Regions from separate parts of the Chroogloeocystis siderophila 5.2 s.c.1 genome, predicted to be linked through region 3. Evidence: riboswitches for the same ligand, from Rfam matches in the RefSeq annotation. Region 3 holds a riboswitch; each other region holds the start of a gene.
What was found. A riboswitch is a leader RNA that binds a small molecule or an ion and turns the genes downstream of it on or off. The one in region 3 is predicted to bind cobalamin.
Positions count from the first base shown of each region.

Region 1: it holds a riboswitch for cobalamin, as region 3 does, so the genes downstream of both, NIES1031_RS13830 (DUF1636 domain-containing protein) here and NIES1031_RS19965 (sirohydrochlorin chelatase) in region 3, are expected to answer to the same signal.
Region 2: it holds a riboswitch for cobalamin, as region 3 does, so the genes downstream of both, NIES1031_RS08435 (HupE/UreJ family protein) here and NIES1031_RS19965 (sirohydrochlorin chelatase) in region 3, are expected to answer to the same signal.

Region 1 is NZ_MRCC01000010.1:169,155-179,940, forward strand. It holds gene NIES1031_RS13795 (ABC transporter ATP-binding protein) at 1-714, opposite strand, end outside; gene NIES1031_RS13800 (iron ABC transporter permease) at 711-1,709, opposite strand; gene NIES1031_RS13805 (ABC transporter substrate-binding protein) at 1,796-3,082, opposite strand; gene NIES1031_RS13810 ((2Fe-2S) ferredoxin domain-containing protein) at 3,202-4,083, opposite strand; gene NIES1031_RS13815 (TonB-dependent receptor plug domain-containing protein) at 4,123-6,255, opposite strand; gene NIES1031_RS13820 (methyltransferase domain-containing protein) at 6,415-7,290, opposite strand; gene NIES1031_RS13825 (hypothetical protein) at 7,309-7,749, opposite strand; gene NIES1031_RS13830 (DUF1636 domain-containing protein) at 7,782-8,180, opposite strand; cobalamin riboswitch at 8,507-8,733, opposite strand; gene crtD (C-3',4' desaturase CrtD) at 8,881-10,392, shown strand; gene NIES1031_RS13840 (ABC transporter ATP-binding protein) at 10,439-10,786, opposite strand, start outside.
Region 2 is NZ_MRCC01000006.1:60,983-71,768, forward strand. It holds gene murD (UDP-N-acetylmuramoyl-L-alanine--D-glutamate ligase) at 36-1,376, shown strand; gene NIES1031_RS08410 (hypothetical protein) at 1,571-2,059, shown strand; gene NIES1031_RS24815 (urease accessory protein UreH domain-containing protein) at 2,081-2,347, shown strand; gene NIES1031_RS23230 (hypothetical protein) at 2,649-3,116, shown strand; gene NIES1031_RS26340 (helix-turn-helix domain-containing protein) at 3,122-3,271, shown strand; gene NIES1031_RS24255 (hypothetical protein) at 4,049-4,195, shown strand; gene NIES1031_RS08435 (HupE/UreJ family protein) at 4,323-4,973, opposite strand; cobalamin riboswitch at 5,071-5,250, opposite strand; gene NIES1031_RS08440 (ABC transporter ATP-binding protein) at 5,292-7,037, opposite strand; gene psaB (photosystem I core protein PsaB) at 7,186-9,399, opposite strand; gene psaA (photosystem I core protein PsaA) at 9,472-10,786, opposite strand, start outside.
Region 3 is NZ_MRCC01000020.1:12,723-23,508, forward strand. It holds gene NIES1031_RS19945 (hypothetical protein) at 1-257, shown strand, start outside; gene NIES1031_RS19950 (hypothetical protein) at 508-1,014, opposite strand; gene NIES1031_RS19955 (peroxiredoxin) at 1,134-1,685, opposite strand; partial or broken gene sipA (regulatory protein SipA) at 1,831-2,040, opposite strand; gene NIES1031_RS19965 (sirohydrochlorin chelatase) at 2,119-3,114, opposite strand; cobalamin riboswitch at 3,155-3,367, opposite strand; gene NIES1031_RS19970 (Spy/CpxP family protein refolding chaperone) at 3,586-4,080, opposite strand; gene NIES1031_RS19975 (sensor histidine kinase) at 4,283-5,488, shown strand; gene NIES1031_RS19980 (response regulator) at 5,485-6,141, shown strand; gene NIES1031_RS19985 (nucleoside deaminase) at 6,385-6,810, opposite strand; gene NIES1031_RS19990 (ion transporter) at 7,016-7,804, shown strand; gene NIES1031_RS19995 (DUF4385 domain-containing protein) at 7,833-8,330, shown strand; gene cysC (adenylyl-sulfate kinase) at 8,859-9,410, shown strand; gene fni (type 2 isopentenyl-diphosphate Delta-isomerase) at 9,598-10,647, shown strand; gene NIES1031_RS20010 (hybrid sensor histidine kinase/response regulator) at 10,685-10,786, opposite strand, start outside.

The DNA of each region.
Region 1 (10,786 bases), on a different contig from region 3:
AAATGCACCACTTAAAACCAAATCCTCTGGTGCGCCAACGTGTAGAATACCATTAGCTGTTAATAGCCAAACTCGATCAGCAAGGCGTAAAACCAAATCTAAATCATGAGTGGTAAGGAGTATTGCTTGATTGGTTTCTCGTACTAACTGGCGCAACAATTGCATCAATTCTACCCGTCTCGGTAAATCTAGAAATGCTGCTGGCTCATCTAGTAACATCACAAGAGGTGATTGAGCCAAAGCACGCGCAATCATAATTTTTTGTCGTTCACCATCACTGAGTTCGCTAACTTGGCGTAGTGCTAAGTGTGTTGCACCGACAGCTTCTATTGCCCAATTGATGATCGCTTGATCTTGGGATGTTAACTTTCCCCACCAGTCAGTGTAAGGATATCGTCCTAAACTCACCAAAGTATAGGCTGACATCTGTGCATTAACTTTTTCTGTAAGTACCAAACTCAAACGTTTTGCTAATTCTTGTGGTGATAACTTATAAACATTTTCTCCTAAAAGCTGCACTTCACCTGCAATGGGGGGCTGCATTCCGGCAAGCGATCGCAGTAATGTAGACTTACCTGCACCGTTGGGACCTAATAAACAAACCAGTTCCCCAGCTTGCAAAGAAACAGAAATATCCGCTACTACACTCCGAACAGTTTTCTGCGTTTTGTAACCAATAGTCAAGTTATGAGTTGTTAAAATCGCGTCATTCATGTAGGAAATTTTTGGGAATTACGCCGCAGAATCACCCAAGTCACAACAGGAGTTCCAAGCAATGCAGTAATAGCATTTAAAGGTAGAACCATCTGACTTCCCCAAAATTGAGAAAACAAATCTGCAATTAATGCTAAAATTGCCCCCATGATTGCTACCCCAGGAATTAAGATTCGATGGTCTGAAGTATAAAAAATATTACGGCATAGATGGGGAATTGCCACACCTAAAAAGGCAATAGGACCACAAAAAGCAGTAATTGCTCCTGCTAATATAGATGCACTTGAAATAACAAAAAGTCTAGTGTGTTGCACTGTTGATCCTAGGCTACGTGCATAAGATTCACCTAGCAAAAGTGCATTGAGAGGTTTTGACAGTAACACTGCTACCAATAACCCCAAAAGTATCACTGGAGTTAAAATAGTTAACTGTCTCCAAGTTATACCAGCAAAACTGCCAAAAGTCCACATTAAATAATTTTGAATGCGTTCCTGGGAGCTAAATTGGAGTAAAATACTCACAATTGCACTAGTAGCATACCCAAACAATAAACCTAAAATTAATAGCGTCATTGTGTCTTGTACTCGGTGAGACACAACTAGCATTATTCCTAACACTGATGCAGCGCCAATACTTGCGGCTATAACTAAACCCAAATCTCCAATAACTCCCCATTCTACAAGTAGTGTTTGTGTTGTCGTAGTTGCTGTTAACACAACTAAAGCTACACCTAAACTTGCACCAGAACTAATTCCCAACACAAAAGGTCCAGCCAAGGGATTTTTAAATAGAGTTTGCATTTGCAAGCCACTCACACCTAAAGCTGCACCTGCTAGAGTTGCAGTTAAGGCTTTGGGTAATCTAAACTTGAGAATAATATTAGTCCATGTCATTTTTTCGGGTTCTTGTCCGAGTAAAATATTAATGACTTCATAAATAGGAATATTAATTGAGCCTAAAACTAAGTCTATTAAGAATGCGAAAATTAAACCCACAATTAAAATCGGAAAAACGAGGTTTTTTATAGTTTTATCTTTCGAGTATATTAATAATTTTTGAATCCTAGATTTATCATTGAACATTATTTTACATATGCTAAATCGAAGTTTTCTCTAGTTTCTCCTAGGAAAGGTAAATAAAGTGCAGTACTGCTTGGGATAATTTTGCGGTAATAAAATAGCTGATGATTAGGTAATACTTCTGGATGCAGTATCTTAATCAAATCAGATAGAACAATATCTGGATTACTAATTCCTCCTTCCCAGTAATCATTACCACCACTTTCATTGACACGGGCGTTATTATTGTAAAGGTTGCCTGTTTTCACAGCCTTAAAATAAGTATAGCGATTATCTTCAGCTACTAAATCTTTTACACTCTGCCATGATTGGCTAAAATTTAACCAGTAATCGGCATTAGCGGCCCGTTCCAAAACAACCTCAAAAGATAGAGGTAAACTACCAGACGATCTATTGTCCTTCCATAGATAATTTCCTCCTGCATCAGCAAGATAAGTAGCTACATAACTTTTACCTCCAGGCATATACCAAGTCCCTTTAAAATTAAATCCGACAAATACAGTCGGACGATTTTTTACAAATTTAGCTTTTTGCGCAATTTGTTCATATTTATTAGTAATCTCCTTAAATATTTCTTCTGCTTGCTTCTCTTGATTAAAAAATAAAGCAATGAATTTGATCCATTCACTTCTTCCCAATGGTGTATCTTCCATATACTCCGCATTTATAGCTACTTTCAAGCCAACTTCCGAGAGTTTTGTATAGCTATCAGTTTGAGAATTTCCTGTTCCGTAAGTTGTAATCAAGTCAGGATTTAACTCTAATAATTTCTCAACATCAAGATTAGTATTGTTCCCTACTTCTACAATACCTGCTTTGATTTTTTCTACTACTTCTGGTGTATTTACTTGTTTACTATTACTAATGCCCACAAGCTTATCAACTACACCTAACTTGGCTAAATGGGGCAAATGGGTAGTGGATAGAGCAACTATAGAATTTATTGGTATTGTAATGACCTGTGCTTGATTAAATTCTTTCGGTATAGGAGTTCCACATTGAACTAAAATATATTGAAAACCTGTCTTGGCATCCTGCCAAGGATTTTTAACAGTAACGATTTTGTAATGTTTGTGATACTCTACTGCCAATCCTGTAGCATGAGTAATTTTAATTTTATTAGGAAAGTAGTCAATGTTAGAGTCGTAGTTTTGAACACAGGTGTTATCGTTGGTAGTATTAGATGTATAAATTTCTATATTATGGCAAGCAACAATTAAAGTTGCTATTAAGCATACTTGATATAAAACTTTAATGGTTTTAGAGGCAAGTTTTTTTATCAATTTCATGCGCGAGGTTTTAAAAAGAGCAACTATAGCGATCCTATTTAAGTTGTGCGACTTTTGGGAAACGAACCGCAGAAACGCAGAGGACACAGAGAAAAGAGTTAGAGAAAGTTTCTCACAAATCATTTAGGATTGCTATATATCGATGATGGATAGCAATGTTCTGTAACTTTTTTGCCTTTCGCTAAATGTTCATTGACGATAGTTTCAGCTACATTTGGATTAACACAAGTGTACCAAGTTCTATCATCCGAGTAAAATACTACTGGTCCTTGTTGACAAACTTCTAAACAGCCAGATGTTCTTACTTCTACATCTACACCAGCTTTTTCTACTGCTGATTTTAAAGCATTAAATGTATGTTGCCATTTGCCTGAAGGAAGACAGCGAGTAGAAGTACAAACGGAGATATAAGAATGTTTCAGGGGATTTTTGGTAAACGGTATTGGTTTTTTACCTAATACATAAATATCTCTTAATTCCTGATAAAGAGCTAATTTTGTTAAATCAGGTTTACCTTCTGGTAATAAGTTTTCACCATCCACTAAAGGATTAGGTAATAAAATAGTCATCAATTGCTCATCTGCACCATTCCAAAATTGAATTCCCCAACTTCTCGGATGACCTTTTGTATTAAAACGACGATAAAAAGCAGCACGACTGACTTGACGTTGTTTTCTTAATTCTACAGGTGTCTTGCAAAGTGGTCCCCCCAAATTAGCCTCAATACACAAGTGTAAATGCCAGCCTTCAGCCGCTACCGTCAGATATCCATCATAGAGAATACAAAGCTTTGGTGGAGCATTAAATTCTAACTCCAAAACACTACCTTGGACAATATGACCTACCCCTACTTGAGACCAATGTTGCTCAAACAAAGTATAGAGTAGCGATGACAAAACATCACTACTACAATCAAAATATTCATACTCAACTGATCCATTTGTAGATGCCTCAGTCACAACTTGATTTACAGGTGTCACCCAACAATTAAATTCAACCATTTAAAACTCTCCTGCACGGCTTTGCGTAAAACAAAACTATTAAAACGTAGAACTCAACCCAACTTGAAAAACCCTTCCCCCGTCTGGAAAACCAGGAAACAACTGATAACGCTGGTTAAAGAGATTATCTATACTACCTGTCAATACCAATGTATCGCTTAGAGGCGCACGCATTTTAAAATCCAAAGTAGTATAACCTGATAAAAACTCTGTGTTGATATTGTTAATTGGGTATCCGCTTAAAGAATTCATTAGTAACGCCAAATATAAACCTTCAGGATTTTCATAAGAAACTCCCAAATTTAATTTATCCGCACCGACAAATCGTAATTCTTGATTGATTTCAGCAGGATTGGCACTTTCTAAAATGCGCGGATTATTGGCTGTATAGTTAGCAAATGCGTAGACGTTTCTTATCAACTGCAAATTTAAAGATGCTTCAATTCCTGTAGTTTGTACTAAGCCGATATTTTCAAAAGTGCCTGTATTGCCATTTACAGGTGGGATTAGCCTTGTAAAAGCAATTGTATCAGATACTCTGTTACTAAAAAAGGTTAACCGTAGTAAGCCAATATTACCCAATCTTTGGTCAATACCAATATCAAAACTATCGCCTCTTTCGGGTTTGAGTGCTGGATTACCAATGTTAGTAGGATTATTGTTAAATAAATTAGCAATAGTCGGTGCGCGGAAATTTATAATGTAGTTAGCTCGGAGTGTAGTAGAATCAAATAAATCTAACTTTGCACCTATTGATGGTGATGTGAATGAACCGTTCACCAAGCTACTAAAATCTTGACGTATACCTAAATTAAGACTAAAACTGGGAGTTAAATTAGTTTCATATTTGGCAAAAATTGCCCCTTGACTTATCCCATCGTCATAATTTTCTCTGGTTATGTTTGTATCATAACTAAAGGTTGTATTGCGGACATTGGTATTGCGGTAATCAAAGCCATATAAAATTTGATTATTGATAAGATTCCAACTGTGTGTAGCTTGCATTCCATAAGAGGCTTGATTCGTATCAAATCGATTTTGAGATGTCAGCGTATTACTGCGGTTATCAAAACGAGTATTAAGAAAATCAGCATAAACTCTGACTGTTAATAACGAATTATCCCCACTCCCTAATTGGGAGTTCCAGGTTAAATCTGTGAGAATTTGGTCTGTGTATTTGCGATTATTCTCGGTAAGCGAATTGAAAAATCCTTGACCAAATTCGGGTTCAGGAATGGGGACTCCTCCTGGTACTCCTTGTTCTTTACCTAAGTATAGAGTTGATAGAGTTAAAGTGTTGCGCGTGCCTAAATTTGTTTCGAGTTTGATATTAAAGTTGTTATAGAGGGCATCATTATTGGCTCTAGTTCCCTCAAAATTGGCTTCAGGAATTACAAAAGGATAATTATTTTGTGCTTGAGTGCGGTTGTAACCTACAACCCAAGAAATGTCACCTATTGTTCCACTATTCTGAACAATTTGTTGGTTTAACCCATAAGCCCCAAGGTTAACATTGGCTTCCGTGATAATTTCACCTGTGGGACGACGAGTGACAATATTAATTACTCCACCGATCGCATCTGAACCGTAGAGTGTAGAACCGCCACCTGGTAAAACTTCCACCCTTTCGATATTATCGGTGGTAAATTCTGAAAGGTCGAAACCGCCACCGCCGAGGTTGTTAATCGGTCTACCATCCAGCAATATTAATACTTGACCTGTATTAGCACCTCGAATAAATTGACCGCTTAATGCATTAACTTCTGTCCCAACTGTACCATCACCCAAGATTCCAGGCAAAAATCGTAGTGCTTCCCTAACAGTTCTAGCACCCTGTGCTTTCATTTCTTCATTCGTAATCACGTAAACTGGACGGGTGGAATCTTGTACTGTTCCCTCGCGGCGAAAGGGTGAAAATACGGGTTCATTTAACAGTTTGTCGATGACAGTTAGTTCAATATCGGCTGCTTGTTCTTCTGTCGCTTCTGGGGTGTTTTTAGGTGTTACTGCAACTGGTTGTAGGTACGAAGCCGAATTTTTGTGCCTGGGAAACTCAGATAATTGGGTGATTTCTGTGGCTATAGTGTTGTCATTGCCGTATATTATCCCCAAAGCAACAGTCAAACTAGACACAACAACTTGAATAATACTGGTAATAGAATGAGTAGACATTTATAAGCTAAGCAAATAAAAGTTTGGCGAATTAAAAAAGAAAGCGTGCAACTCAACCACAAAAGTGGTGTTGGAAGAAAGCTAGCGTTTGATAATCATAATCATTATTGCATGCGAGATGGCTGTTTACGTTAGCGATCGCTCAACGTTCCCAAGAAATCACCCCAAGCGACTGGGTATTAATGATGAATTCTGCCAGAGTTGGATTTGATAACACAGATGGCTATCAAAAATGGCGCGTGCTGCTAACCCTTCGACAATCGGCTTTTCTAGCCAACGATTAAATGCCCAACGCCCAAGTGTGTATAACGGCGGAAGTGCGATCGCCACGACATCAGCAATGTATTTAACAGTAGTCAGCCCAAAAGTACGGAAGTTATCAACACATAAATCAATTGTTGGCGCAACTTGAGTTGAGATGTCCTCAGACTTGATTAACTTAAATCCAGCTTGGATCAAAGCCGTGTGAAGTTTGCTAGCTACATGACAATTAGAAAAAATGCCCTCTCGATATTCCGCATCAGAACGCATCATATCTGCAAGCAACAGGTAGCCACCACTACTTAGTAAACGAGCCGCACCTTGAGCTAAATCTTCAACAGCAATATATTGGCTACTTTCACTGAACAAAAGGAGATCGTAGAAGTGTGATGTGTGAAAATCTTCAAATCTTGTTAAATAGAAAAGTACTTGATTGTTAGTATTTTTGATAAACCTTTCTTGTTGAAGTGTATCAGGGGCTAACCCCTCGACAATAAAACCGCGATCGCACAAATACGCTGCATTACCACCGATACCACAACCTACGTCAAGCACAGTTTTTATACCTTCTGGGATAAAACTCATTAACTTCGCTGCATAGGCTTCCTGGGCTGCACGTAAGCGAGTTAGAGTCAATTCCTCTCCTTTTTCCGGTAGTGGTTCCCAATACCCGTAATGAAGATAGGAGGAATTTGTGAGTCCTATATAATAATCTATCGCTGCATTTTGGTAGCGAGTTGGTTTGGGAATATTAGTTGCTTTTGGCTTGATCATTAAGGCACACAGTAAATGTTAGGTGATTAGGCTTGGTTGAAATTCTTCCCATCGTTTGCACACTTGTTCGTAACAATTGAGTGGAGTAATCTTTAGCTGATGTAAGAGATTGACTTCAATTTGAGGATAAGCTTTTAGCATTAAAACAATGTCTTGATGGGGATTGTATGTTGCAACTGCGGGGAGAATAGAGGAAATTATTGATGAGCTAGTAGATTGCGATCGCAAGTAACACTCAATCAGATTAGAAGGCATAAATTGAAGTGTGAAGGAAATTGTATCGAGATTTGTCATTGTAGAGTAAGTAACAGAGGTGTCCACATCACAAATGACAACTCCCCGCCCAAATGACTCAAATCCCCGCCATGCTGCGTAGCCTATTACCAGCAAATTATTATGAATAAAGTTATTTTGCCAGTAGCCAAAATTTCCTTGCCAGATACTATCAGATAATCGCACCTGCTTCCTCACTTTGGAGTCATCGTTGTTTGTTAATTCCTATTAGAACTAGCAGCAATATTTATGGGTGGAATCTTTGCTAAAATACTTTTTTTTAGGGGGTCTGGTCGTTCCGACCAAGGCAAAGAACCGTCAGATTTAGTGTAATATTGAGTTGCACATTCGAGGATCGCTGGCGCACTTTCCTCTTTTGGTAAATCTCCAAAAAGATACGTTAACTTTGCTTCGGCGGCAAAGGCAATAACACAAGCACGATTGCAAGCACTCATACATTTTACGGCTTGAATGGAAAATTGATGCTGCAATTCCCAAGTTTGTGCTAATTCCTGAAGTTGTTGTAACAGTTGTTGTCCACCACTCTCACCAACACGATTGCCATCTTGCCACACGCTGGCACAGGTCGTGCAGATAAATAAAGTATGTTTGTTCATTGATTTTGAAAGATATAGAATGAATTTTGAAGCGCAGACATGAAAAATTATCTTAGTTGTGCTGCGACTGTTTCAGGCGATCGCAAGCTAGTCTAATACTACGGCTGCATGAGAAAAATAAGCTTTTTGGCTAAACTCTATACTAAAAATAGTCGTGTGTATTCAAAATACGCACTTTGAGTCAGTTAATTTAGTTAAGTTAAAGATTCAACACTTGCAATTAATTAAGTCCTAACAATCAATTGCTTTTTGGTTGGTAGTTGTATATTCTCAAGCAGACTGGATAAATTCTTATGCTTATAAATCATCTGTACCTCGCAGATAGATAGGTAGAGTTTTTTTCGGCGGGCATTCTGACTTTAGATAGTTTTGAGCGATTTTTGATTTGAGAAATTCTGAATCTTGAGTTTTGTTGACTCATAATTCATTTAAATTCAACCTTTGTCACTCATTACTTCTTTCACAGCTGCGGGACAATGTCGGATTTACACCGAGCTTTCCCCGTTACCTCTAATGGCTGACCCCCATTAGAACCGAATTATTGATTACCTAATAGTAGCACGATTTATGGTTCACAGCTTGGGCAATCGCACTAAGAAATAATACATCTTAGTCTGCAATGAACTATGTGAGCGCAAAACCGAGCATCTTTACATAACTTAATATTAAAATAATGTAAGTTATTACTTTTGCTTAACCTATGCCAAACCTTCAGAAAGGCAGTAGCAAATCTCGGATTATTGTAATTGGTGCTGGAATTGGTGGACTCACCGCAGGTGCATTATTAGCGCATCGTGGCTATCAAGTGTTGGTTGTAGATCAAGCATTAGTTCCAGGAGGGTGTGCTTCTACATTTAAGCGCAAGGGATTTACCTTTGATGTAGGTGCAACGCAAGTAGCGGGACTCGAACCTGGAGGAATTCATCATCGCATCTTTAGTGAACTTGAAATTGATTTACCACACGCAACTCCTTGCGATCCGGCGTGTGCAGTCTATCTCCCTGGAGAAACACAGCCGATTAACGTATGGCGCGATGCCAAAAAGTGGCAAACCGAACGTCAGCGGCAATTTCCTGGTAGCGAACCATTTTGGCAGTTAATCGCAACTTTATTTAAAGCAAGCTGGGCATTTCAGGGACGCGATCCGGTATTACCACCGCGCAATATGTGGGATTTGTGGCAACTTGCAACGGCGGTACGCCCTGGAACTTTAGTGACGTTACCGTTTACTTTGATGACGGTAGGTGATGCGCTACGGGCGTATGGCTTAGGAAACGATGAGCGCTTGAGAACATTTTTAGATTTGCAACTCAAGCTTTATTCGCAGGTGGATGCAGAAGAAACCGCATTACTTTACGCGGCGACGGCGTTGAGCGTATCGCAGTTACCACAGGGATTGTATCATCTAGAAGGCAGTATGCAGGTGTTGAGTGATCGCCTCGTATCTGCTGTAGAAAGAGACGGCGGCAAACTCCTGATGCGCCATACAGTAGAACAGATCCAAGTAGAAAATAATAAAGCAACTGGTGTCGTTATCCGCGATCAAAAAACAGGTGAAACTTGGACAGAACTAACCGACCATGTTGTTACGAACGTTACGGTGCAAAACTTGGTACAGTTGTTAGGTAAAAATGCTCCTAGTGGTTACAAAAAACGCGTAGACAAATTACCCCAAGCTTCCGGTGCGTTTGTCGTGTACTTGGGTGTAGAAGAAAGCGCGGTTCCGGTTGGATGTCCGCCGCATCTGCAATTTATGTATGATGCTGATGGTCCGATTGGCGACAATAATTCGTTGTTTGTTTCGGTAAGTCGTCCTGGTGACGGTCGCGCTCCAGAAGGAAAAAGAACAATTATTGCTTCTTCGTTTGTCGATCCGTTACCGTGGTGGCGCTGTCATGATTATGCGGCAATAAAAGCGAAGTATACGCAAGAGGCAATTTCTAAACTTGGTCAATTTTTCCATTTAACACCAGAAACGATTATTCACGTAGAAGCTGCAACGCCGCGCACTTTTGCTAGATACACAGCAAGAGATCAAGGTATTGTTGGTGGTATTGGTCAACGAATACCAACTTTTGGTCCGTTTGGTTTTGCCAATCGGACTCCTATTAAGCACTTATGGTTAGTCGGTGACTCAACGCATCCAGGGGAAGGAACTGCGGGTGTAAGTTACTCGGCATTAACAGTCGTTAGGCAGATCGAGAGCTTTTGAACAACACTAGTCACTAGATACTCTTTCACTCACTACTCACCCCTAGCTAGGCTGTTGTTGGTTGTTTCATTTGCGACTCTAGAATTGAACCATACAGTGTACTAGTGCGCATCAAATCCTCATGCGTTCCTTGGGCGACTAAGTGTCCTTTGTCCATGAGTAAGATGCGATCAGCGTTGCGGACAGTGCTGATTCTTTGGGCAATGACAAAAGATGTGCAAGTTTTGCGGCGCATTAAGTCATCTAAAGCTTCTTGAATATCAGCCGCTGTTTTGGCATCAACTGCTGAGGTACTATCATCCAGAATTAAAATGCGGTAGTTGGTGAGGAGAGTTCGCGCGATCGCAATTCTTTGTTTTTGTCCTCCTGATAACCCTAAACCGCGTTCGCCGAC
Region 2 (10,786 bases), on a different contig from region 3:
ATAGGGTTGCTCAAGTTACAATTGTCATTTCATTTATGCCGAATGCTCATGTGATCGGATTAGGAAAATCCGGTGTTGCCGCTGCACGATTGTTAAAACGGCAAGGTTGGGATGTAACATTGAGCGATCGCAACTTTGCTACTACTTTTGACCAAAAGCTCGAAAGTGAAGGAATTACGGTTAAAATCGGTTATTCTTGGCACCCTGATGCTGATGAATCGACTGAACTTGTGATTGTCAGTCCTGGGGTTCCTTGGGATATTCCAGCATTAATTGCCGCACGCGAGCGTGGTATTGAAACAATTGGTGAAATGGAATTGGCTTGGCGTAATTTGCGATCGCATCCTTGGGTAGCAATTACAGGAACCAATGGCAAAACAACGACGACGGCATTAATTGCAGCTATCTTTCAAACCGCAGGCTGGAGCGCTCCCGCGTGTGGCAATATCGGTTATGCAGCGTGCGAATTAGCTTTAGAATCAGCTAAACCCTTAGATTGGGTAATTGCAGAAATTAGTAGCTATCAAATTGAGTCTTCGTCTTCAATCGCGCCTCGCATTGGTGTTTGGACAACGTTTACACCCGATCACCTCAGTCGTCATTACACTTTAGAGAATTATTACAACATTAAAGCTCGTCTTTTGCGTCAAAGTGCGTTGCAAGTATTCAATGGTGATGATGCTTATTTGAGGGAAGTTGGTGCAGATTGGCAAGATGCATATTGGACAAGTGTTAAGGGAAAAGCGCATTTAATTGGAAATACCCCAGGAACCTATATAGAAGATGGTTGGGTTGTATTTCAAGGCGATCGCATTGTGCCAGTTTCGGCGTTACGCATGGTGGGAGAACACAATCACCAAAACCTCTTAATGGCGGTAGCAGCGGCGCGGTTAGCAGGAATTGATAAAGAAGCGATTACGCATGCTGTTGCTAATTTTCCTGGTGTTCCGCATCGTTTGGAACACATTTGCACAATTGCCGGAGTTGATTTTATTAATGACAGTAAAGCAACAAATTATGACGCGGCGCAAGTTGGTTTATCGGCGGTAGCTAGTCCTGTGATTTTGATTGCTGGGGGTGAAGCGAAAGCTGGTGATGATACAAGTTGGCTGCAAACAATTCAAGAAAAAGCTGCGGTTGTTTTACTCATTGGCAATGCTGTACCTCGTTTCGTGCAGCGATTGAAAGAGGTGGGATACTCTAACTACGAAATTGTTGAAACAATGGAAAAGGCTGTTTCAAGAGCTGCTGAATTAGCCCCACAAATGAATGCGCGTGTCGTGTTATTGTCGCCTGCATGTGCCAGTTTTGACCAATTTCAAAATTTTGAACAAAGAGGCGATCTCTTTCGCGAACTTTGCCTTGCTTTATTGTAATGCCATCAAGTATGACAGCTTGTCTTTTGACAAAGTTGATAAATCGTTGTAAATATTAAATTAATATCAAATTTTTGTGAGTACGCATTAATTTCTGTCTAGGTTAATTGATTGAAATTATTGGAAAAAATAAATATTTGGTATTAACTTATAACTCTTATTAATGAATAAATATTTAAGTTTTATTTTCAACAATGGTCTCCAAATTTATAATTACATTAGCTGCTTTATTTAGTTTTGCCAGTATTAATAATAGGGTAGAAAATAAAGAATATCAAAGTCTTATATCTCATAGCCCTAGCAGCCATAATCATGCGGATAACCACGATAAAATCATGGAAATTCCGTCAGGTCAAGCTGTACCAACAGTTGACTTGGTTGTACACAAAGATGCAATGAAGGGCTATAACCTAGAAGTTAAAGTGACTAATTTTCAATTTGCGCCAGAAAGAGTTAACACAGATGCAACTCCTGGAGAAGGTCACGGTCACATTTATATTAATAACAAAAAGCTTACACGCTTGTACGGCTCTTGGTACTATTTAGAAAACTTACAACCAGGAAGAAACGAGATTACAGTAAGTTTAAATGCTAATAATCATATGGCTCTAGCTCATAACGGCAAGCGAATTTTTGATACTGAAGTTGTTAATGTTCCTGGAGTGACTCAATCACAAAAATGATTAATGGTTGACCTATTGTTAATGATAACCATAGGTTTTCTAGGGAGTTTTGGACACTGTGTGGGAATGTGTGTTCCCTTGACGACAGCGTTTTCATTATCATTGACGCAGCAGCAAACTTCTCCCCTTTGGCAGCAACAGTTTACCTTCCATCTTTTACTCAATTTGGGTAGATTGCTAAGCTACACCTTAGTAGGTGCCGAAATTGGGGCTTTAGGTTCTGTCTTAATTGCTGGCGGACAAATGGTGGGGATGGTAGTTGGTTATGCCAGGGAATTGCAATTTTGACCTGGTTGATGCTGATTTGGTTTGGTATTGTTCAAGTTAAACCTCAATTTTTGCCGCGTCTACCGTTTCTGCATCCTTTGATTCAAGGAAATTTGCACAATCGCTTAAGTGCGGCAATGTTTCAAATGTCAGATATATTAAATCTTAAATTTCACAAATCCTACCTAACAAGCCTTTGCTTTCTAGTTACCAGTTGGGTTGGGAAGAAATTTATGTGCAACATCACCAACAACCTCCAGGAGAAACACCCAAAATTTGTGGACTTCATCACGTAGTTGTTGTACATCACAATCAGCAAGTCATGCAATCAGAACGGCTGTTTGATAAGCAAAGGAAGAAAGCACAGTATACCATTGGAGATATTGAAATTTTACCAGCAAATGTGCAATGTCAAGCGATTTGTGCTAAAGAAACAGAGTTCACTTTACTTTTTTTAGAGCCAAATTTTGTAGCTAGGATTGCTTATGAATCTATCTCTCCCGATTCTATTGAGATTAAGCCACACTTCCCAACTGCCGATCCTCTAATTTATCAAATTGGACTGTTGTTAAAGTCAGAAATCGCATCGAAGGGAGTATGCAGTCATCTTTATAGCGATTCTCTCAAAACTAATCTTGCAATTACTTTGCTGAGGCGTTACTCGGTTCGGAAGCTAGATTTAGAATATAATAATCGTTTTTCTAGAAAACAACTACAGCAAGTAGTTGAGTATATTATATTAATGATAATCTTGCTGAGGATTTATCACTTAAGGCGATCGCTTCAGTAGCACAAATGAGTCTTTATCACTTTGCTAGGTTATTTAAGCAATCAACTGAATTAACAACTCATCAATATGTCAATCAACGCAGGATTGCAGAAGCAAAGTTATTGTTAAGTAAGCAAATAGCCATTGCTGACATTTCTCAGCAGGTAGGTTTTTAAAATCAAAGCCAATTTACTAAAGTCTTCCACTAATATACAGGATTGACGCCTAAAACCTATCAAAAAGCTAGAAGTTAAATTACTTGCATTTGAGATTGTTACGCTATCGGTGATCAAATAGCATCAGATGTATAATCAATAATTCCGTTTATTTTTGATGATGTGAATTACTAACATACATTTTATAGTAGCAAAATTCAATTCTAAATTAGTAACAAGTTTCCACTTTCGCAAGATTTCACTATTTTTTAGCAAGAATTGACAAGACAGCACTAATCAATTTTCTCTAAAATAACCCGTATATAAACTACCGCGCAGATTTTTGACTTATCAAAAACTTGGTTGAGGTAATTGAATGAAAAATAGTACCATTGTTGACATAAAAGAATTTTATTTAGGTCGCATAGCGTGCATTAATTTCGATTTTAACAAACGTAATGCTTTCAGCTTAGAAAATACTCAATTCTTAAAAGAAGCACTTGATAAAGTACTGACTATCAAAAGTGTTCGATGTATGATTTCTAATAGCACCACCCCAGGTTATTTTTCAGATGGATTTTCATAGAAAGAAATGTTGGGAGACAATGCTCGTAGCAAATTGAAAAAAGGAGAAACATATATCTATGATCAGGTGGTAGATATTTATAGACATCTCATTGAGTGCCCAATTCGTACAATTGCTTTTGTGGATGGAAGTTGTCGCAGTGGCGGGAAGGTAATTTAAATGTTGCAAATTACTTTTTACTTACTGGTAATTATCTTTCTACCACTCAAGCAATGAATGTTGGACTGGTTGACACCAAAGTTGATAATATTCATGAAATGCTGGAACAATTTGCACAACCAATTGCTCGACATCCTCGTGCTTTGCTGATCAGAATGAAAAATTTTATTCATCTCAAAAAGTCAAAAATAGCTGCATAAATGCTTCTCGAAATTCGTTTCTTGATTCTCTCAAGGAAAGGATAAAAGACACTAAAATTGCTTGATAAAACTGAGGTGCAAAAATTGTTTTAATACACCTCGCTACAACTATAGACTCTTTTGATAACTATCCAAATAATAAATTGGTCATAAAAACAATGCCAATTGCACCAATTGCTAAACCACAAAGTCGCATGATTTGTCGATTTGGTGTTTTGTGAATAATCAAATTACCTATCGCACGCGCTAACATTGCTACACAATACTGAATTAAGCTAAATCCAAGTAAGTAAGCAACTAATGGCATCATTCCTGCACCGATGATGGCTTCTCCGTAAGCATAACCATGAAATAAACCAGCGATCGCACCTAAAATGAGTAACACAATCCAATTGGGTTTTCGCGGAATCGCTAGCATTGCGCCAAGGATGACTACCGATAATGCGATCGCAATTTCTGCTGCTGGTAAATCGAAGTTGAGTAAATGAATTCCAGTTCCGACAAGTGCGGCTAAAACAAATCCTGCTGGAATGATAGTACCGTTTACTTGACCTGCGGCGATTAATCCAATGGCAACAACAAACGCCAAATGATCCAAACCAATCACGGGATGCGCTAACCCTGAGATAAATCCCTCAAAGAAATTTGTTGGGGTTTTTCCTCCTGTGGCGTGATGTGCTAAAGCTGGTTGTGCTGTGATCAAAAATAGAAATCCTAGACTAGCACTCAAAACAAAAAGATTCAGTCGCCAAAATGGTGCAAAATGCTTACTGGACATACTTTATACCTCGCAGATAAATCGGTGATTGATACCTAGCTACTTTATGCAAAAATGATTCAAAACACAATGTTTTGCTTTATAGGCGATCGCCGCTTGGCGTAGAATCTCTTCAGCGGGTATTCTGACTTTAGATTTTGAGTTTTGAACTCTCAAGTTATGAAATTAGATTGACTCACTCAGAACTTCTTTCACAGTTGCGGGACAGCACCGGATTTACACCGGACTTTTGCCGTTACCTCTGGTTTTTCACCGAACCGATGGGAAAATCATTTTATCACTGTAGAGCAGTTACAACCGATTTAGTTTCGAGAAGTTTTATTGCAGTAATTCTTTCATCTGATGCTGATTCCACAATGTACGATATAGTCCTGGCTGCTGCAAAAGTTCAGCGTGAGTTCCTGTTTGTACAATTTGACCTTGATTCATCACAAAAATACGATCGGCAGTTGCGGCGGCAGACATTTGGTGCGAGATGAAGACAACGGTTTTTCGTTGTGTTCCGCGTGAAAGGTTGTTGAGAATTTTAGTTGCAGTTTGATTGTCTACGCTGGATAAAGCGTCGTCGAGAATTAATACGGGTGCATCGACTAATAAAGCTCTTGCTAAAGCAGTACGTTGTCGTTGTCCGCCAGAAAGTGTAATACCGCGTTCGCCCACTATGGTTTTATATTGTTGCGGAAAATTGAGAATTTCTGGGTGAATTTGAGCTTGTTTGGCACTATATTCGACTTCAGTTTGTTCGCTTAAAGGATCGCCGTAGCGAATATTATTTTTGATTGTGGTGCTGAATAAAAAACTATCTTGGGGAACGTAAGCGATCGCACTACGCAAATCTTGTAGTTTGATTTGAGTGATATCATTACCGTCCAAAAAGAGTTTTCCTGGTTCAATATCAAGCAGGCGTGGGATAGCATTTGCGAGTGTTGATTTTCCGGCACCAATAGGACCAACAACTGCTACAGTTTCTCCTGGTGTAATCTTAAAGCTAATTTCTTTTAACGCTGGTATTGTCGAACCAGGATAGGTAAAACTCAAGTTCCTGGCGATTAGTTCACCTCGGACATGTTGCGCTAGCGTGATCGACTCATTTGTGTCTTGAATTTTTGGCGATACAGTTAAAATTGATTCAATGCGATCAATGCTGACTTCGCCACGTTGATAAGCTGTAATTGTAAATCCCAATAGGGCAGTTGGAAAAACAAGTCGCTCGACGTATAGTATTAGAGCAATAAAATCACCTACAGAAAGAGTACCAGCTATCAGCTGTCCCGAACCTAGCCACAAGAGGATGAGTAAGCTGACGTAGGCAAGTCCACTGACAAGCGGAAACAAGGTATTGCGTGTTTTTGCTAACTTTAGATTCGCATCAAGTAACTGCTGATTTTTGTGGCGAAACGCACGGCGTTCGTTTTGCTCCTGAGCGTAAATTTTGATCAGGGCAATGCCACTCATGTCTTCTTGAATCAATTCACTGACAGTTGAGAGTTCTTCTTGCACCTGTTGCTGTTCTTTACGGAGGCGATCGCTAAATAGCTGCACGAGAAACATCATAACTGGGTAAACGGCGATCGCGGCTAGCGTGAGTTGCACGCTAATTGCCAGCATGACGGGAAGTGTTAAGGCATAAGCAAATATCGTATTCGCGATGCTCAAAACGGCAAATCCTAATAACCGTCGGATATTATCGACATCGCTCGTTGCACGGTTAATTAAATCACCTGCGGTATTCGCAGCAAAATAGGATGGCTCAAGCCTTAATAAATGTTCAAAAATTTTTTGTTTGAGGTCAAACTCAACTTGGCGTCCTACACCAAATAGCGCTACCCGCGAAATCATGCGGATGACCCACATGACGGAACTCAGCACAAAAATGAGTACGACATACTGAATAACTTGACCAAAGCTAAACGTAACTTGCAGCGTGTCAATAATGTTACGAATCAGTAAAGGGATATAAACTCCTAACGCATTAACGATTAATAAAGCCAAAATTCCTACTGTACACGTTCGCCAGTGAGGACGCAGATAGGTACCAAGTTTAGCGAGCCTAGAGTTTGCCATTAAAGCCTATAAAAAATAACTTTCTCATCCTAGAACTAGCATAAACAAGAGATTGGAGGTCGGGGATCAGAGTATTTAATCTTGCTTTAGCAAAAAAAATCCCCCACAGTGGTTGTGAGGGAATTAGATTAATCTTCTAAACAGCTAGTTAACCAAACTTACCAGCCGTTGAAGCAATCACAAACGCTGCGTACGTCAGAACATAGCCAACGGTGAAGTGTGCTAAACCAACTAAACGACCTTGAACGATGGACATAGCAACTGGCTTGTCTTTCCAACGAACCAAGCTTGCAAGTGGAGTCCGTTCGTGTGCCCAAACAAGAGTTTCAATTAACTCTTGCCAGTAGCCTCTCCAAGAGATCAAGAACATGAAGCCGGTTGCCCAAACAAGGTGTCCGAATAAGAACATCCAAGCCCAGACTGACAAGTTATTCATACCATATGGGTTGTACCCATTGATTAACTGTGCTGAGTACAACCATAGATAATCTCGCAGCCAGCCCATGAGATACGTAGAAGACTCATTAAACTGTGCGACGTTGCCTTGCCAAATACCTAGATGTTTCCAGTGCCAGTAGAAAGTTACCCATCCCACTGTGTTTAACGCCCAGAATAAAGCGAGGTAGAAGGCATCCCAAGCTGAGATATCGCAAGTACCGCCACGACCTGGACCATCACAAGGAAACGCATAACCAAAGTCTTTCTTGTCTGGCATGAGCTTGGAACCACGAGCGTCCAAAGCACCTTTAACCAGAACGAGAACTGTGGTGTGAATGCCTAGTGCAAAGGCATGGTGAACTAAGAAGTCACCAGGCCCAATTGTCAAGAATAACGAGTTAGTACCGTCATTAATTGCGTCTAACCAGCCTGGTAACCATGCAGCACCAGCAGTAGAAGCAACGCTATCTGGGTTAGATAGCAAGGTGTTCAAGCCGTACAGTACTTTACCGTGCGAAGCTTGAATGAATTGAGCAAATACTGGCTCAATCAAAATTTGCTTCTCAGGTGTACCGAAGGCAACTACTACGTCGTTGTGGACGTACAAACCCAAGGTGTGGAAACCTAGGAATAGTGATACCCAGCTTAAGTGCGAGATGATCGCTTCTTTGTGCTGTAGTACGCGGTCAAGAACGTTGCCTTTGTTTTGTTCTGCATCATAGTCACGTACCCAGAAGATACCTGCGTGCGCAAACGCACCTACCATCAGAAATACAGCAATGTATTGGTGATGAGTGTACAGCGCAGCTTGGGTAGTGAAATCTTGACCCATGAATGCATACGGAGGCAGTGCATACATATGCTGGGCTACCAAGGAAGTGATAGTTCCCAGTGCAGCAAGTGCCAAGGACAACTGGAAGTGTAGTGAGTTGTTAATTGTGTCGTACAACCCTTGGTGTGGCAGGTTGAACTGACCTTCAGTTTTGGTGCCAAAGAAATTCTTGGCATTGAGCATCTCTTTGATGCTGTGACCAATTCCAAAGTTTGTCCGGTACATATGACCGGCGATGATGAACAGCACTGCGATCGCTAAGTGGTGATGTGCCATATCCGTCAGCCATAGTGACTGCGTTTGCGGATGGAAGCCACCTAAGAAGGTAAGAATCGCAGTTCCTGATCCTTGTGACGTACCGAAAACATGATTTGCGGTGTCAGGGTTAGCAGCGTAAACGCCCCAATTCCCTGTAAAGAATGGTCTTAAGCCCTCTGGATGAGGAAGTGTTGTTAAGAAGTTATCCCAACCAACGTGTTGTCCGCGCGATTCAGGAATCGCGACGTGAACCAAGTGACCCGTCCAAGCAAGTGAGCTAACACCAAACAAACCTGCCAAGTGGTGATTGAGGCGTGGTTCTGCGCTCTTGAACCAAGACAAGCTAGGACGGAACTTAGGTTGCAGGTGCAACCAGCCAGCGAACAAGAATACACCAGCAAGTATTAATAGAAATACTGCACCGCTGTATAAGTCGTTGTTTGTCCGCATCCCAATGGTGTACCACCAGTGGTAGACACCAGAGTAAGCAATATTAACAGGGTATGTTGCGCCGGCTTGCGTAAACGCATCGACTGCGGCTTTACCGAAATGAGGGTCCCAAATTGCGTGGGCAATCGGACGAATATTGAGTGGATCTTTAATCCACTGTTCAAAGTTACCTTGCCAGGCTACGTGGAACAGGAGGCTGGAGGTCCACAAGAAAATGATCGCCACGTGACCAAAGTGAGTTGCGAAGAGTTTCTGATACAGATTCTCTTCGGTCATCCCGTCGTGGGTTTCAAAATCGTGGGCTGTGGCAATCCCGTACCACAGACGACGTGTTGTCGGGTCCTGTGCGAGATCCTGGCTAAATTTTGGAAATTTTGTTGCCATAGGTTTAGTGAATCCTCTGACCTTAAGCCATCAGCTGACATCGCACTGAAACGCTGTGCTGATGGCTAAATGCTAACCTACTGAAATTATGCGCGCCTCGAAGAACGCCCAGATTGTCACGATCGCTCCTAACAAGTAGTGAGCTACTCCTACCGCACGACCTTGGATAATACTAAGTGCGCGGGGTTGAATTGTTGGGGCGACCTTTAGTTTATTATGTGCCCAAACGATCGACTCGATGAGTTCTTGCCAATAGCCACGTCCGCTGAAGAGGAACATAAGGCTAAAAGCCCAAACAAAGTGAGCGCCTAAGAACAGCAGACCGTATGCAGAGAGTGCTGAACCGTAGGACTGAATCACTTGCGCTGCTTGCGCCCATTGATAGTCACGTAACCAACCGTTGATGGTATTTGCACTCATCGCAAAGTTACCACCCGTGATATGTGCTATGGTTCCGTCTGGGTCAATCGTTCCCCACACATCCGACTGCATCTTCCAGCTAAAGTGGTAGACTGCGATCGCAATGGTGTTAAACATCCAGAATAAACCTAAGAACACGTGATCCCAACCTGATACTTGACAGGTACCACCGCGACCTGGACCATCGCAGGGGAAGCGGAAACCAAGATTCGCTTTATCTGGAATCAAACGCGAGTTGCGAGCAAATAAGAAGCCCTTCAGTAGAATCAATACTGTAACGTGAATTTGGAAAGCATGGATGTGGTGGATCATGAAATCCGCCGTACCCAAGGCGATCGGCATCATGGCTATTTTGCCACCTACAGCAACCACACCACCACCGAAAGCGTAGCTTACAGGTTCCAGCGCGTTAGGTGCGGTAGAACCAGGTGCTAGGGTGTGGATGTTTTGAACGAACTGCGCAAACACAGGCTGCAATTGAATTGCAGTGTCCGAGAACATATCTTGCGGACGACCCAGCGCTTGCATTGTATCGTTGTGGATGTATAAACCAAAGCTGTGGAAACCAAGGAACATGCACACCCAGTTCAGGTGCGAAATAATCGCATCGCGGTGACGAATTACCCGATCTAGCACGTTGTTTTGGTTCACTGCTGGATCGTAATCACGCACCATAAAAATCGTCGCGTGGGCTGCTCCACCAACAATCAAGAAGCCGCCAATCCACATGTGGTGAGTGAAGATCGATAAGGCTGTGGCGTAGTCAGTTGCCAAGTACGGATAAGGAGGCATCGCGTACATGTGATGCGCCACGATAATTGTTAGCGAACCAAGCATCGCGAGGTTTGTACCTAGCTGGGCGTGCCACGACGTGGTCATATTCTCATAGAGACCTTTGTGTCCATCACCTGTGAAAGGACCTTTGTGGTTCTCTAAAATTTCTTTAATACTATGACCAATACCCCAG
Region 3 (10,786 bases):
TTGAACATGAACAATTTGCGTGGCTACATCGCATTTCTGAGCTTATTGTGCATATTGATGAAATGCTTTCAGCAGATGAACCAATATTGCATGATGATCTCCAAGAATTGATGCGTGATGTCCGCGAATTGCTGATGCCATCAGAACTAGGTAACGCGTTCGAGCGCAAGTATTATCATGCACTACAGCAAGAACCAGCTGCCGTACTAGCCCATGCAGAGGTGTCAAAACTTCTAGCATCTGATGTTGAAGCTTAAATTAATTTCTGCACTGCGAGATCGCTCGTGGTGCGTCAAACTTATTCAGTTACCGATTAAGCATTTTGCAGTTGACAGTGATCGCAGTTGTTAACCTCTCGTAATTCTTTTGTCACAGTATTGCAATCTTACTGCCACCAACCTGCCATATGCATTTATTATGCTTATCTATAAGTAGACATAAAGTCTGCTCCTCACACCACTAACTGCCTTGCCATGACACAGTGGCAGGGCGTTTTTTTACTTAACGTTACTGCCAACTTGATTCATCATCCCAACCAATCTTTTGTGGTGAAGACACATCAAGGTAAGGCGATCGCATTGCTTCTCTACCGAGTACAAATAATCCTGCTACACCGAGACAGACAAACCAGATGTATTGATACCAATAGCGCCGTATTTGTGCGATCGAGTCAAGTTCAGGATGCAAGGTAGATAGGTAAAGTAGCAACAACGCAGTAGATAGCGCGCCAAACCCAACAAAACTCAAGCCAATTAGAATGCGGACTGGTTGCAATTCGGTTTCACTAATCGCGTCAAGATCAATTTCTGCTAACTCAGCTAGTGATTCTTCTGCGAGTTTTGATGCTCGTTGCAAACGATATTCTACCGACAACGGCACAATAGGCATGAGTAATGCTACAGTGTTGCGACGTAGTAGTGCTTCTGTATCGCGCAATCTTACAAAGGGCTTGTACTGTTGGATAGCTTGATTACGCGCCTTTTTTTTGGCACGCGTGTCTAATTCCCAATCCATAGACAGTCTCCAAGAATCAATTTAGAGACATTGTATCTAGAAGTGAGTAGTGAGTAGTTAGTGGCTAGTAGTTAGTGAAAGAGTTTTGTTCGCGTTTGCGTGTCGTAGATATTTATTCCTTAAAACACCGTTGCTTGTAATTCAGTTAGACGAGATAACACTTCTGTACTGTGAATTGCGGGATTGACCTTGACGAAGGTGGCGCGGAGAATACCATTTGGGTCAATGATGAAACTATGTCGTACCGAGAGATTACCCAACCAAGAACCATAGGCTTTACTGACTTTGCCTGTCGTATCTGCAAGTAGAGGAAATTTTAGACCTTCTGAGTCACAAAACTCGGCATGGGAATCTACAGAATCAGCGCTGACACCAATAATTTGGGCATTTTGTGCCGTGTATTTTGGTAAATCTTGCTGAAAACGTCGCGCTTCTAAAGTACAACCTGCTGTAAAGTCTTTGGGGTAAAAGTACAATATTACCCACTTACCGCGCAAATCAGCAAGTGCAATCTCTCCATCTCCCGTGTTGGTTGGTAAAGTAAATTCTGGTGCAGGTTGGTCAAGTGATGGAAGTTTACCTCCGATTGCGAAGCTTGGTGAGGCAAAAAACAAAGTAGATAACGCAATACACCAGCAGGCAATTGCGCGAAGAAGACGGCGACGAGACAGCATGGTACAAATAAAAAGCTCAACTTAATATAAGTTTACATTAGGGAATGCCATCTTCATTGCTTTGTAGTTGCGTGTCAACTTGATTTATTGTTGTTGCTTGCTCTAAATGGCTAGTCGATGGTGACTCCTCTGAACTGCTAGCTGCTTCGATATATTGACTGTCGATCAAAAAAGTGCCTCGCGTAAAGCGAACGCTCCAATATCCGCCGGGACGGCGATCCATGACAATGCCTTCCTCACCAATTTGAACCACGTCTGGTGGGCGTAACATTGGCATAGGATCAGCTGTCTTTAAGTAGGGTGGTAGTGCGACGATGCGTACTGTTTCTCCAACGACAAATTCTTTAGACATAACTGGGCTTCAGCTACTAGCTATCAGCATGACAGAATATATTCATTTTTGCTGCTGATAGCCAATTACTGATCTCTCTTAAGGAACTTGCCAAATTTTTTGGTGATATTGTTCGAGATCAGCGTAAGGATCTACTGTAGGGTGCGAGTGTTCGTGACTGTGATGATCGTGATGGTGATGGTGATGGTGATGATCGTGGTTATTTAGGGCTGCTAGACGAAACTTGCACATTTCACAGTTCATCTGCACGTTGCCGAGTTGAGTTTCGATTTCGCGATCGCGCAAAATCGAAAATAACTGTGGATGTAGTCCCATTTCTGGAAGACAGGTAATAGCGATCTCTGGATATTGCGCTTGTTGCTGCGCAGCGATATCAAAGATCTTGTTGACGAGTATTCCAGTGAAGAGAAAGTAAGGAAGTACAATAATCCGCTTGGGGTGGTAAAGTTGCGCACGGCGGAAACCTTCTTCAAGGCGAGGATGGGTAATTCCAATAAAGCAGGTTTCTACGGTTTGATAGCCGCTACCTTCCCAAAGAATTCGCGCTAGTTTGTAAACATCGCCGTTAGCATCAGGATCGCTCGAACCGCGACCGACAAATAACAAAACTGTATCAGCGCGACTATACTGCGGAGCGTCAACTTCAGCAAGACGCGATCGCCATAAATCGATTATTCCTGGTGTAATGCCAAAATGCCGCCCGTAGTGAAATTTCACTTGAGGATGGCGTTGACGCGCGCGGTCGAGTTCGTTAGTGACATCAAATTTATTATGCCGCGCCGCAAATAACAAAATTGGTAAAGCGGAAAGTTCAGTATATCCTTGAGCAACACACTGATCGACGCCTTCTTGAATCGTCGGACCTGTCAGTTCTAAAAAACAAGGTACAACAGGTCTAGAAGTATCTAAGGCTTGATAGGCAGCCGCAAAGTCTAAAACGCTTTGTCGCCCTGCTGCATCTCTGGTACCATGACCAATCATCAGTAACGGGCGACGTAATGGTAAAGGGGGTAGATGAATTGTGCTAACTGGGGTGTTTGACAGGGTGGAATTAAGTGTATTAATCGTAGGCATCCTTGTTTCAGTGCTCCGTTCCTGTGCGACGCAGGAAATAGTGTGAGCAAGTTACAGTTAGGCATTCTGGCTTCAGAGAGTTTTGAGTTTTGAGCGGGTAAAGCATGGCTTACTCTGTCAGTTTTGGGTTGATTTGACCTACCCAAAACTAATAGCCCATGACTCACAACTTCTTTTACAGCTGCGGCACAGCCTCGGATTTACACCGAAGTTTCCCTATACTGTGACAGATCACTTGTGCCTTGTTATCTTAACTGATTCTCCCCAGTTCAAAAATACTACCGGAGGGGTTGTTCGTCAAAGCGATTAGCTGTTGACTGTTAGCAATTAGCTACTACAAGACCATTTAGAGGCAATTTACGGTCTTTTGTCCTTCAATTGATCTACAAGGTTAAATCAGAAATGCTGGGCAGCAACAGTTCTTGGTCTCTGATTTATCTTAAGGTTTGGCTAAAAGCTGATTGCTAGTCGCTAATTGTTTGTTTGATTGCGTTGCTGACGCTGTTGTCGCCACTGCTGCATTCTTTGCTCAATTTGCTGGCGTTGTTCGGGGGTAAGAACCGCTGTGACTCGCTCTTTTGAGGATTGCATAATCTGGCGGATTTGAGTTCTTTGCGCTTCGGATAGATTTAAGCTAGCCGTTGCACCGCGTCGGCGCTGCCCGTTTTGAGTTGCCGCTTGCCATTGTTGGCGTTGTTCGGGGGTAAGAACGGCTTCGATTTGAGTGCGTGTTTCGTTGCGGATTTGTTCCATTTGAGCTTGTTGTTCCGCAGAAAGTTCAATACCTGCCATTTTACCCATTCTACCTGCACCAGCACGTTGTCCTACTTGAGGTGCAGCAGGTTGTGCGTTGGCTAAAGGTGCAAAGACGGTAGAAAGTGCTACTACACCAGCCAACAGCGACATAAATTTGACTTTTTTTGATTGCGACATCATCGTTAACTTCTTCATGTGTGATGTCACCATCCTATAAACTTGTCTTCCTGAGTAGCATGAGGAAAAAGTCACGAATTTAACCATGACTAAAGTCATGTATTCACTACTAGGTAAAAGAACAATAAATGTAAACTGAGGTGATTGGTATTAAGTCAAGAAGTTTTTCCACGCATTTCTAATAGCTGCTTTGATTTTGTTCTATCTCTAAAGTATTCGGACATCTACAATAATTATGAGTCGTCCAATTCAAATTAGTACACACCCTTTGCCATTTTTACTGTTGTTAGAATGGCTACTTTTATTCACGGTTGCGATTACAGAAGCTTTATCAATTCACTTTCGTCGCTTTCATACTTTACCATCTTTAACACTTATTAGTTTAGTTTGTTTTGGGCTACTGGGCTTGCGAATGCCGACAGGGAAGCCAATACATAAAATACTTTATACTGCGTTAGAAATTTTATTTATCCTGTTTGCTGGAATTGTGAGTGGCAGAGGAATTAGGCTATTTCCATTTCTTTATATTATTCTTGTTATCCGTAGTTGTCTAATCTTTCAATTACCAGGACGGATTATTGTAACTAGTTTATCGTTTGTTTTATTTATCCTCACATTAATTCATCGATTTCAACACGTTCCTGATGTGCCAGTGTTGCAAGAGCGTTTGCGATTTACGTTGTTGAGTTTTGCACTTTCGTTTGGTTTAAGTTTAGTATTTGTATTGTTGTTGATGAATGCTGTGCTTGCAGAAAGAAAAATCAGAGAAAAATTGGCGATCGCCAATGAACAACTGCGACAATATGCGCTACGGATTGAAGATCAAGCAACACTACAAGAACGTAACCGAATTGCGCGTGATATCCATGACTCGCTAGGACACTCTTTAACAGCTTTGAACTTGCAGCTAGAAACCGCGCTTAAATTGTGGCAATCTAACCCTGCAAAAGCACAAACTTTCTTGGCACAAGCCAAAAATCTTGGATCGCAAGCGTTACGCGAGGTGCGACAATCTGTATCCGCGATGCGGTCTGATCCACTGCACGGTCAATCTTTAGAGCAGGCGATCACTGCTTTGGTTACTGAATTTCACCATTCTACAGGATTTTCTCCAACTTATTATATATCGCTGCAACATCCGATTCCGGCTGAAGTTCAAACCGCCGTGTACCGTGTTGTCCAAGAGTCACTCACGAATATTTGGAAACACGCAGCAGCAAATGAAGTCAAGATTGATATCCAAACAACCGTAAAATCTTTACATTTGAAAATTCAAGACAATGGTAGAGGATTTGCGTTGAACCAAAACACAACAGGATTTGGACTGCAAAGTATGCGCGATCGCATCCTCGCTTTAAAAGGAGAATTTCAAATGAGTAGCACGCCTGGCGCTGGTTGTTGTATTACTGCTACAATTCCCTTGCCGAGGTTATTTGCATGATTCGCCTCGTACTTGTTGACGATCAACATTTGATTCGTCAAGGTTTAAAAGCTTTACTAGAATTAGAGCCAGATTTACAGGTTGTGGGCGAAGCAGAAAATGGGCAAGCTGCAATGCAGTTACTGCAAACGTTGCAACCTGATGTAGTATTAATGGATGTACGAATGCCTGTTATGGATGGTGTCGCTGCAACCCGTGAAATTACGCAGCATTTTCCTGAAATAAAGGTACTTGTCTTAACGACTTTTGATAATCATGAATATGTTGCCGCTGCACTTCGCAATGGCGCGATGGGCTATCTACTCAAAGATACACCTTCAGAAGAGTTAGCCGCAGCAATTCGGGCAGTTTATAAAGGTTATACTCAACTTGGACCTGGTTTAGTCGAGAAAATTATTGCAAAAGTCCCAGAACCCTTAGCAATAACGCCTACAGGTTGGGGCGAACTCACGCCCAGAGAACGCGAGGTGTTACGATTAATTGCCGCAGGTGAAAGCAACCGTGAAATTGCCCAGACGCTGCATATCTCGGAGGGAACTGTCAAAAACCACGTCACGAGTATTTTGCATCGATTATCTTTGCGCGATCGCACGCAAGCTGCTATTTTTGCTAATTCATTTCTACACCATCTAGATCCTAATATCAAAAGCTAGCTTTTTATAAATTAGGTCATTAGTCAAGACATCTTTCTGACAAGTAACTGGGTAAAAATTAATGTAACGACAAAGTTGGTTCTTGGTAACTGGTAATTGGTAATAAGTAGCGCTTAGCTGTTAGCAATTAGTGATTAATTAATGGGTAAATTGCTAAATGCTAACAGAAGAAGTGCTAAATATCTCATTACTCAATCTCAACAGGTGTAATATACAATGATATCCACATACTGAGTCATGATACTACTGAAATAACTCTAAACACTCTTCTTTCAATAATCCTTTAGTCACCTTAATATCTCTAAAACTCTTAGCAATAATTTCCTCACAAGAGATATCAATTTGTGCTTGGTTTATCCTCATTAAATCTTTAATAGACACTGCATAAACGATTTCATCTATACCGGCCCAGACACAAACTGTAGCACACATTGGACAAGGTTCGCCAGTTGTGTATATTGTGCATCCTGCTAAAGATAGATTTTTGATTTGTGATGTCAGTTTGCGAATAACGTTCATTTCTGCATGGGCTGATGGATCGCGATCGCGTTTAACTGTATTATGTGCTGCCGCTACTACTTTGTTATCTTTAACTATGACTGCACCATAGGGCGCATCTCCTTGTTTTGCTTCTTCTAGGGCAATTCTCATATACTCTTCTGGAGTCATTTTAGTACTAGGTGAATTAATGAAATTACTGAAATAATATAATACAATTACTAGAATCTATAGTAGTATTTAATACTGTAACCTCTCTATTTAATTTGCGAATATCTTGTCAAAGCTGTTAATAGTTAACTGTTATTATCCCTTAACCATTGACAATTCTGATAAAAATTTCACAACTACAATTTAAAAAACTAGCAACTTGATTATGATATTGCTAGCTAAAAAAGTTATTGGATTTTATTTAGAAGATATTGAGACTCCACTGGGGAGATTTCTTAATTTAGCAATTACAGGTTTGGTCTTACTATCTTCTGCTATTTTTGTTGTAGAAACTTACTCAATCCCTACAGAATTAAGATTAGCATTGGACAATTTAGACAGTGTTATTATTGGAATTTTTGCTTTAGAATATACACTGCGGTTGTGGTGTGCTGAGTCTAAAACAAAATATTTTTTTAGTTTATATTCACTGATTGACCTTTTAACAATTCTACCTTTTTTTCTGGGTTTAGTAGATATTAGCTTCATTCGGATTCTTCGCTGGTTTCGGATTCTTAGGTTAGTAAGATTTCTTCGAAAAATAGTTTTATTCGAGCGAATTAGTGGTGAAGATAGCATTATTTTTGCTAGAATATTATTTACGTTATTTGCTATTATTTTTATTTATTCTGGGCTGATTTATCAAGTCGAGCATCCAGTTAATTCAGATACTTTTAACACCTTTTTAGATGCCTTCTATTTTTCTGTTGTTACGATGACAACGGTTGGCTTTGGTGATGTAACTCCCATTTCTCAACCTGGGCGACTTTTAACGGTATTAATGATTTTAACTGGTGTGGCGTTAATTCCTTGGCAAGTTGGCGATCTGATTAGACAATTTATCAAAACGAGTCGCCAAGTACAAAAAGTTTGTCCTACTTGTCAATTATCACTGCACGATACCGATGCTCATTATTGTAAAATTTGTGGCACCAAGTTAGAAAAAAATTTGTAATAGCTTGTTCATTTAGGTTCAAAAAAGTATGGAATTTGATTATTCCTTAGATTTTAAAAATATTGATTTTCGTTCTTCACCTGAATTGTATCGTGTAGGCAAGGGCGAGCAAGGAGTACTGTTGGTAGAGCCTTATAAGTCAGAGATTTTACCATACTGGCGCTTTAAAACTCCTGAAATTGCCAACGAGTCGAGTGAAAAGATTTATGAGTTATTTCTCAACTATCTTGAACAAGATGATTTTGTTGGCGCGGATATGGCGCGTAAGTTTTTGCAGATGGGTTACACGCGATCGCGTCGTTATGCCAATCATAAAAGTGGAAGAAAATATAAAGCCAACCCGCAAGAGGAGGGTTCCCAAGAAGCTGAGAAGCAAGCGCGAAAGGAAGTTTTACCTTTAGACATTGATCCTATTAAAGCTGAGTCTGCCGCAATTTTCAAAGAAAAATGGACTTTAGCAAAAACGAATGAAAAATATTTGCAGCTAATGAAAAAACATCGACAGATGTACGAACAGGTGAAGTAAAACTCTGAATTGTACAGAAACAACTTCAGGTTGTATAGTTTCTGTTATCTGTGTAACTAAAATAATGAATGTTTTAAAGCGTATACTCTTGTGACGATGTCATGTGAATAATAAAAGTATGATATTGCGATCGCGCTACACGTAAACTTCATAATAGCTAGCTAATTGTAAAGATTCTGCTAAGTTGTTTGCTTAAGCCTTGACAGGCTAATAGCTTTCATTAATCCAGCAAGTAATATATTATTTTTTTATGAAAACTGCTGTTTATTATCAGTTAATAAAATTTTAATTTGTGTTTATAATTTGATAGATTTTGTTTACAATTCAGCCAATGCGAATCACTCGACGTCGAGAGGTAGTAATGCAATAAAACTTAGTTTCACGTTAGTTGTGTTACTGCAAGAACGCTGACTGTAACAGTCTCAGAAGTTGATGGCGTCTACTAGAACGCGTTTAGTAGGTTTCTACCTCGATATTCTTGATTGTTTGGAAGACTTAAGTTTCAGTAAAGGTAAAGGTAGCAGAATGATGAAACACCAAGGAATGACTTTGTGGTTTACTGGGTTGAGTGGTGCAGGGAAAACAACAATTAGTAAAGCGGTAGAAGAAAAACTGCGCGAACAAGGTTACAAAGTTGAAGTTCTTGATGGTGATGTTGTTCGAGAGAACCTAACGAAAGGTTTAGGTTTTAGCAAAGCTGATCGCGATGAAAATATTCGTCGGATTGGTTTTGTGGCTCAATTGCTGACGCGCAATGGAGTAATTGTTATCGTTTCTGCTATTTCTCCTTATCGTGCAATTCGTGACGAAGTTCGCGGTAAGATTGGCAACTTTATGGAAATCTTTGTCAACGCACCGTTAGCTGTGTGCGAAGAACGTGATGTCAAGGGATTGTACAAAAAAGCACGCGCTGGAGAGATCAAGAGTTTTACAGGAATTGACGATCCTTACGAACCGCCGATCAATCCCGAAGTAGAATGCCGTACAAATCAAGAAACGTTAGCTGAAAGCGTCGAGAAAGTGATGGCGAAGCTCAACGAATATGTTCATGTAAATAACAGTGTCTCCAAGGTTGCTTAGTTTTTAGCGGCGATCGCACACTCTGGTAGAAATTGACAACTGCTTCTAAATTGAAGGATGACTGAGTGTAAGCTTGCACTTGCTCATCCTTTTTTTGTATTGGGTAAAGTTTGAATAATAACTTGCTAATGGCACTATAGCTAGTTGTACAGTCATAAGAAAAACCTCTTTATATTGAAATTAACCTGTGAACCTTCCTTTAAGCTTGTCAGGACAAACACAGACGCGTAAAGCAGAACACTTACGTATTTGTCTCGATGAAGATGTACAATTTGCGCAAACGACGAATGGCTTAGAACGCTATCGCTTTATACATTGCTGTTTACCTGAGATTAACCGCGATGAAATTAACTTGCGTACTCAGTTTTTAGGCAAATCGTTATCCTATCCACTATTGATTTCGTCGATGACAGGCGGTACAGAATTTGCAGGAACGATTAACCGTCGGCTTGCCGAAGTCGCGCAGCATTACAATATGGCAATGGGAGTTGGTTCGCAGCGGGTAGCGCTTGAAAAACCACAAGTTGCTGCAACTTTCGCGGTGCGATCGCATGCGCCAGATATTTTACTGTTTGCTAATTTGGGTGCAGTGCAACTCAATTATAAATATGGATTAGATGAGTGTCGGCGCGTTGTTGACTTACTGCAAGCTGACGCTTTGATTTTACATCTCAACCCTTTACAAGAATGCATTCAAGCTAGAGGTGATACAAATTTTTGCGGTTTGCTTGACAAAATAGAGAAATTATGTGGCAAAATCTCTGTGCCAGTCATTGCCAAAGAAGTCGGGAATGGCATTTCTGCGACGATGGCGACAAGATTGATCGATGCGGGAATGAGTGCGATCGATGTTGCAGGTGCGGGCGGTACTTCTTGGGCGAAAGTGGAAAGCGAACGCGCAGAAAATAGCTTACAGCGTCGCTTAGGAATGACATTTGCCGATTGGGGTTTACCAACAGCAGAATGTATCACAACTATTCGAGAGGTAGCACCCGAAATTCCCTTAATCGCCTCTGGTGGTTTGCGTCATGGCTTAGACGTTGCCAAAGCGATCGCGTTAGGTGCCGATATTGCCGGTTTAGCATTACCCTTCTTACAAGCCGCCGCCGAATCAGAAGCTGCGCTTTACGAATTAGTCGAAGTCTTAATCGCTGAAATCACGACGGTTCTGTTTTGTACTGGCACAGCAAATCTACAGGAGTTCAAGCGTTCACAAGTATTGCAGCGCGTAAAATAGCGGTAGGGGTACTGCGTTCCATATACTGGTGAAAAAACTAACAAGAATCTCTTCCCGCAAGCGTTGTCACGACTGCAATCAATTGTGCTGGATCGATAGGTTTGGGTAAGTGTGTTTGAAAACCTGCCTGTAGTGCCCT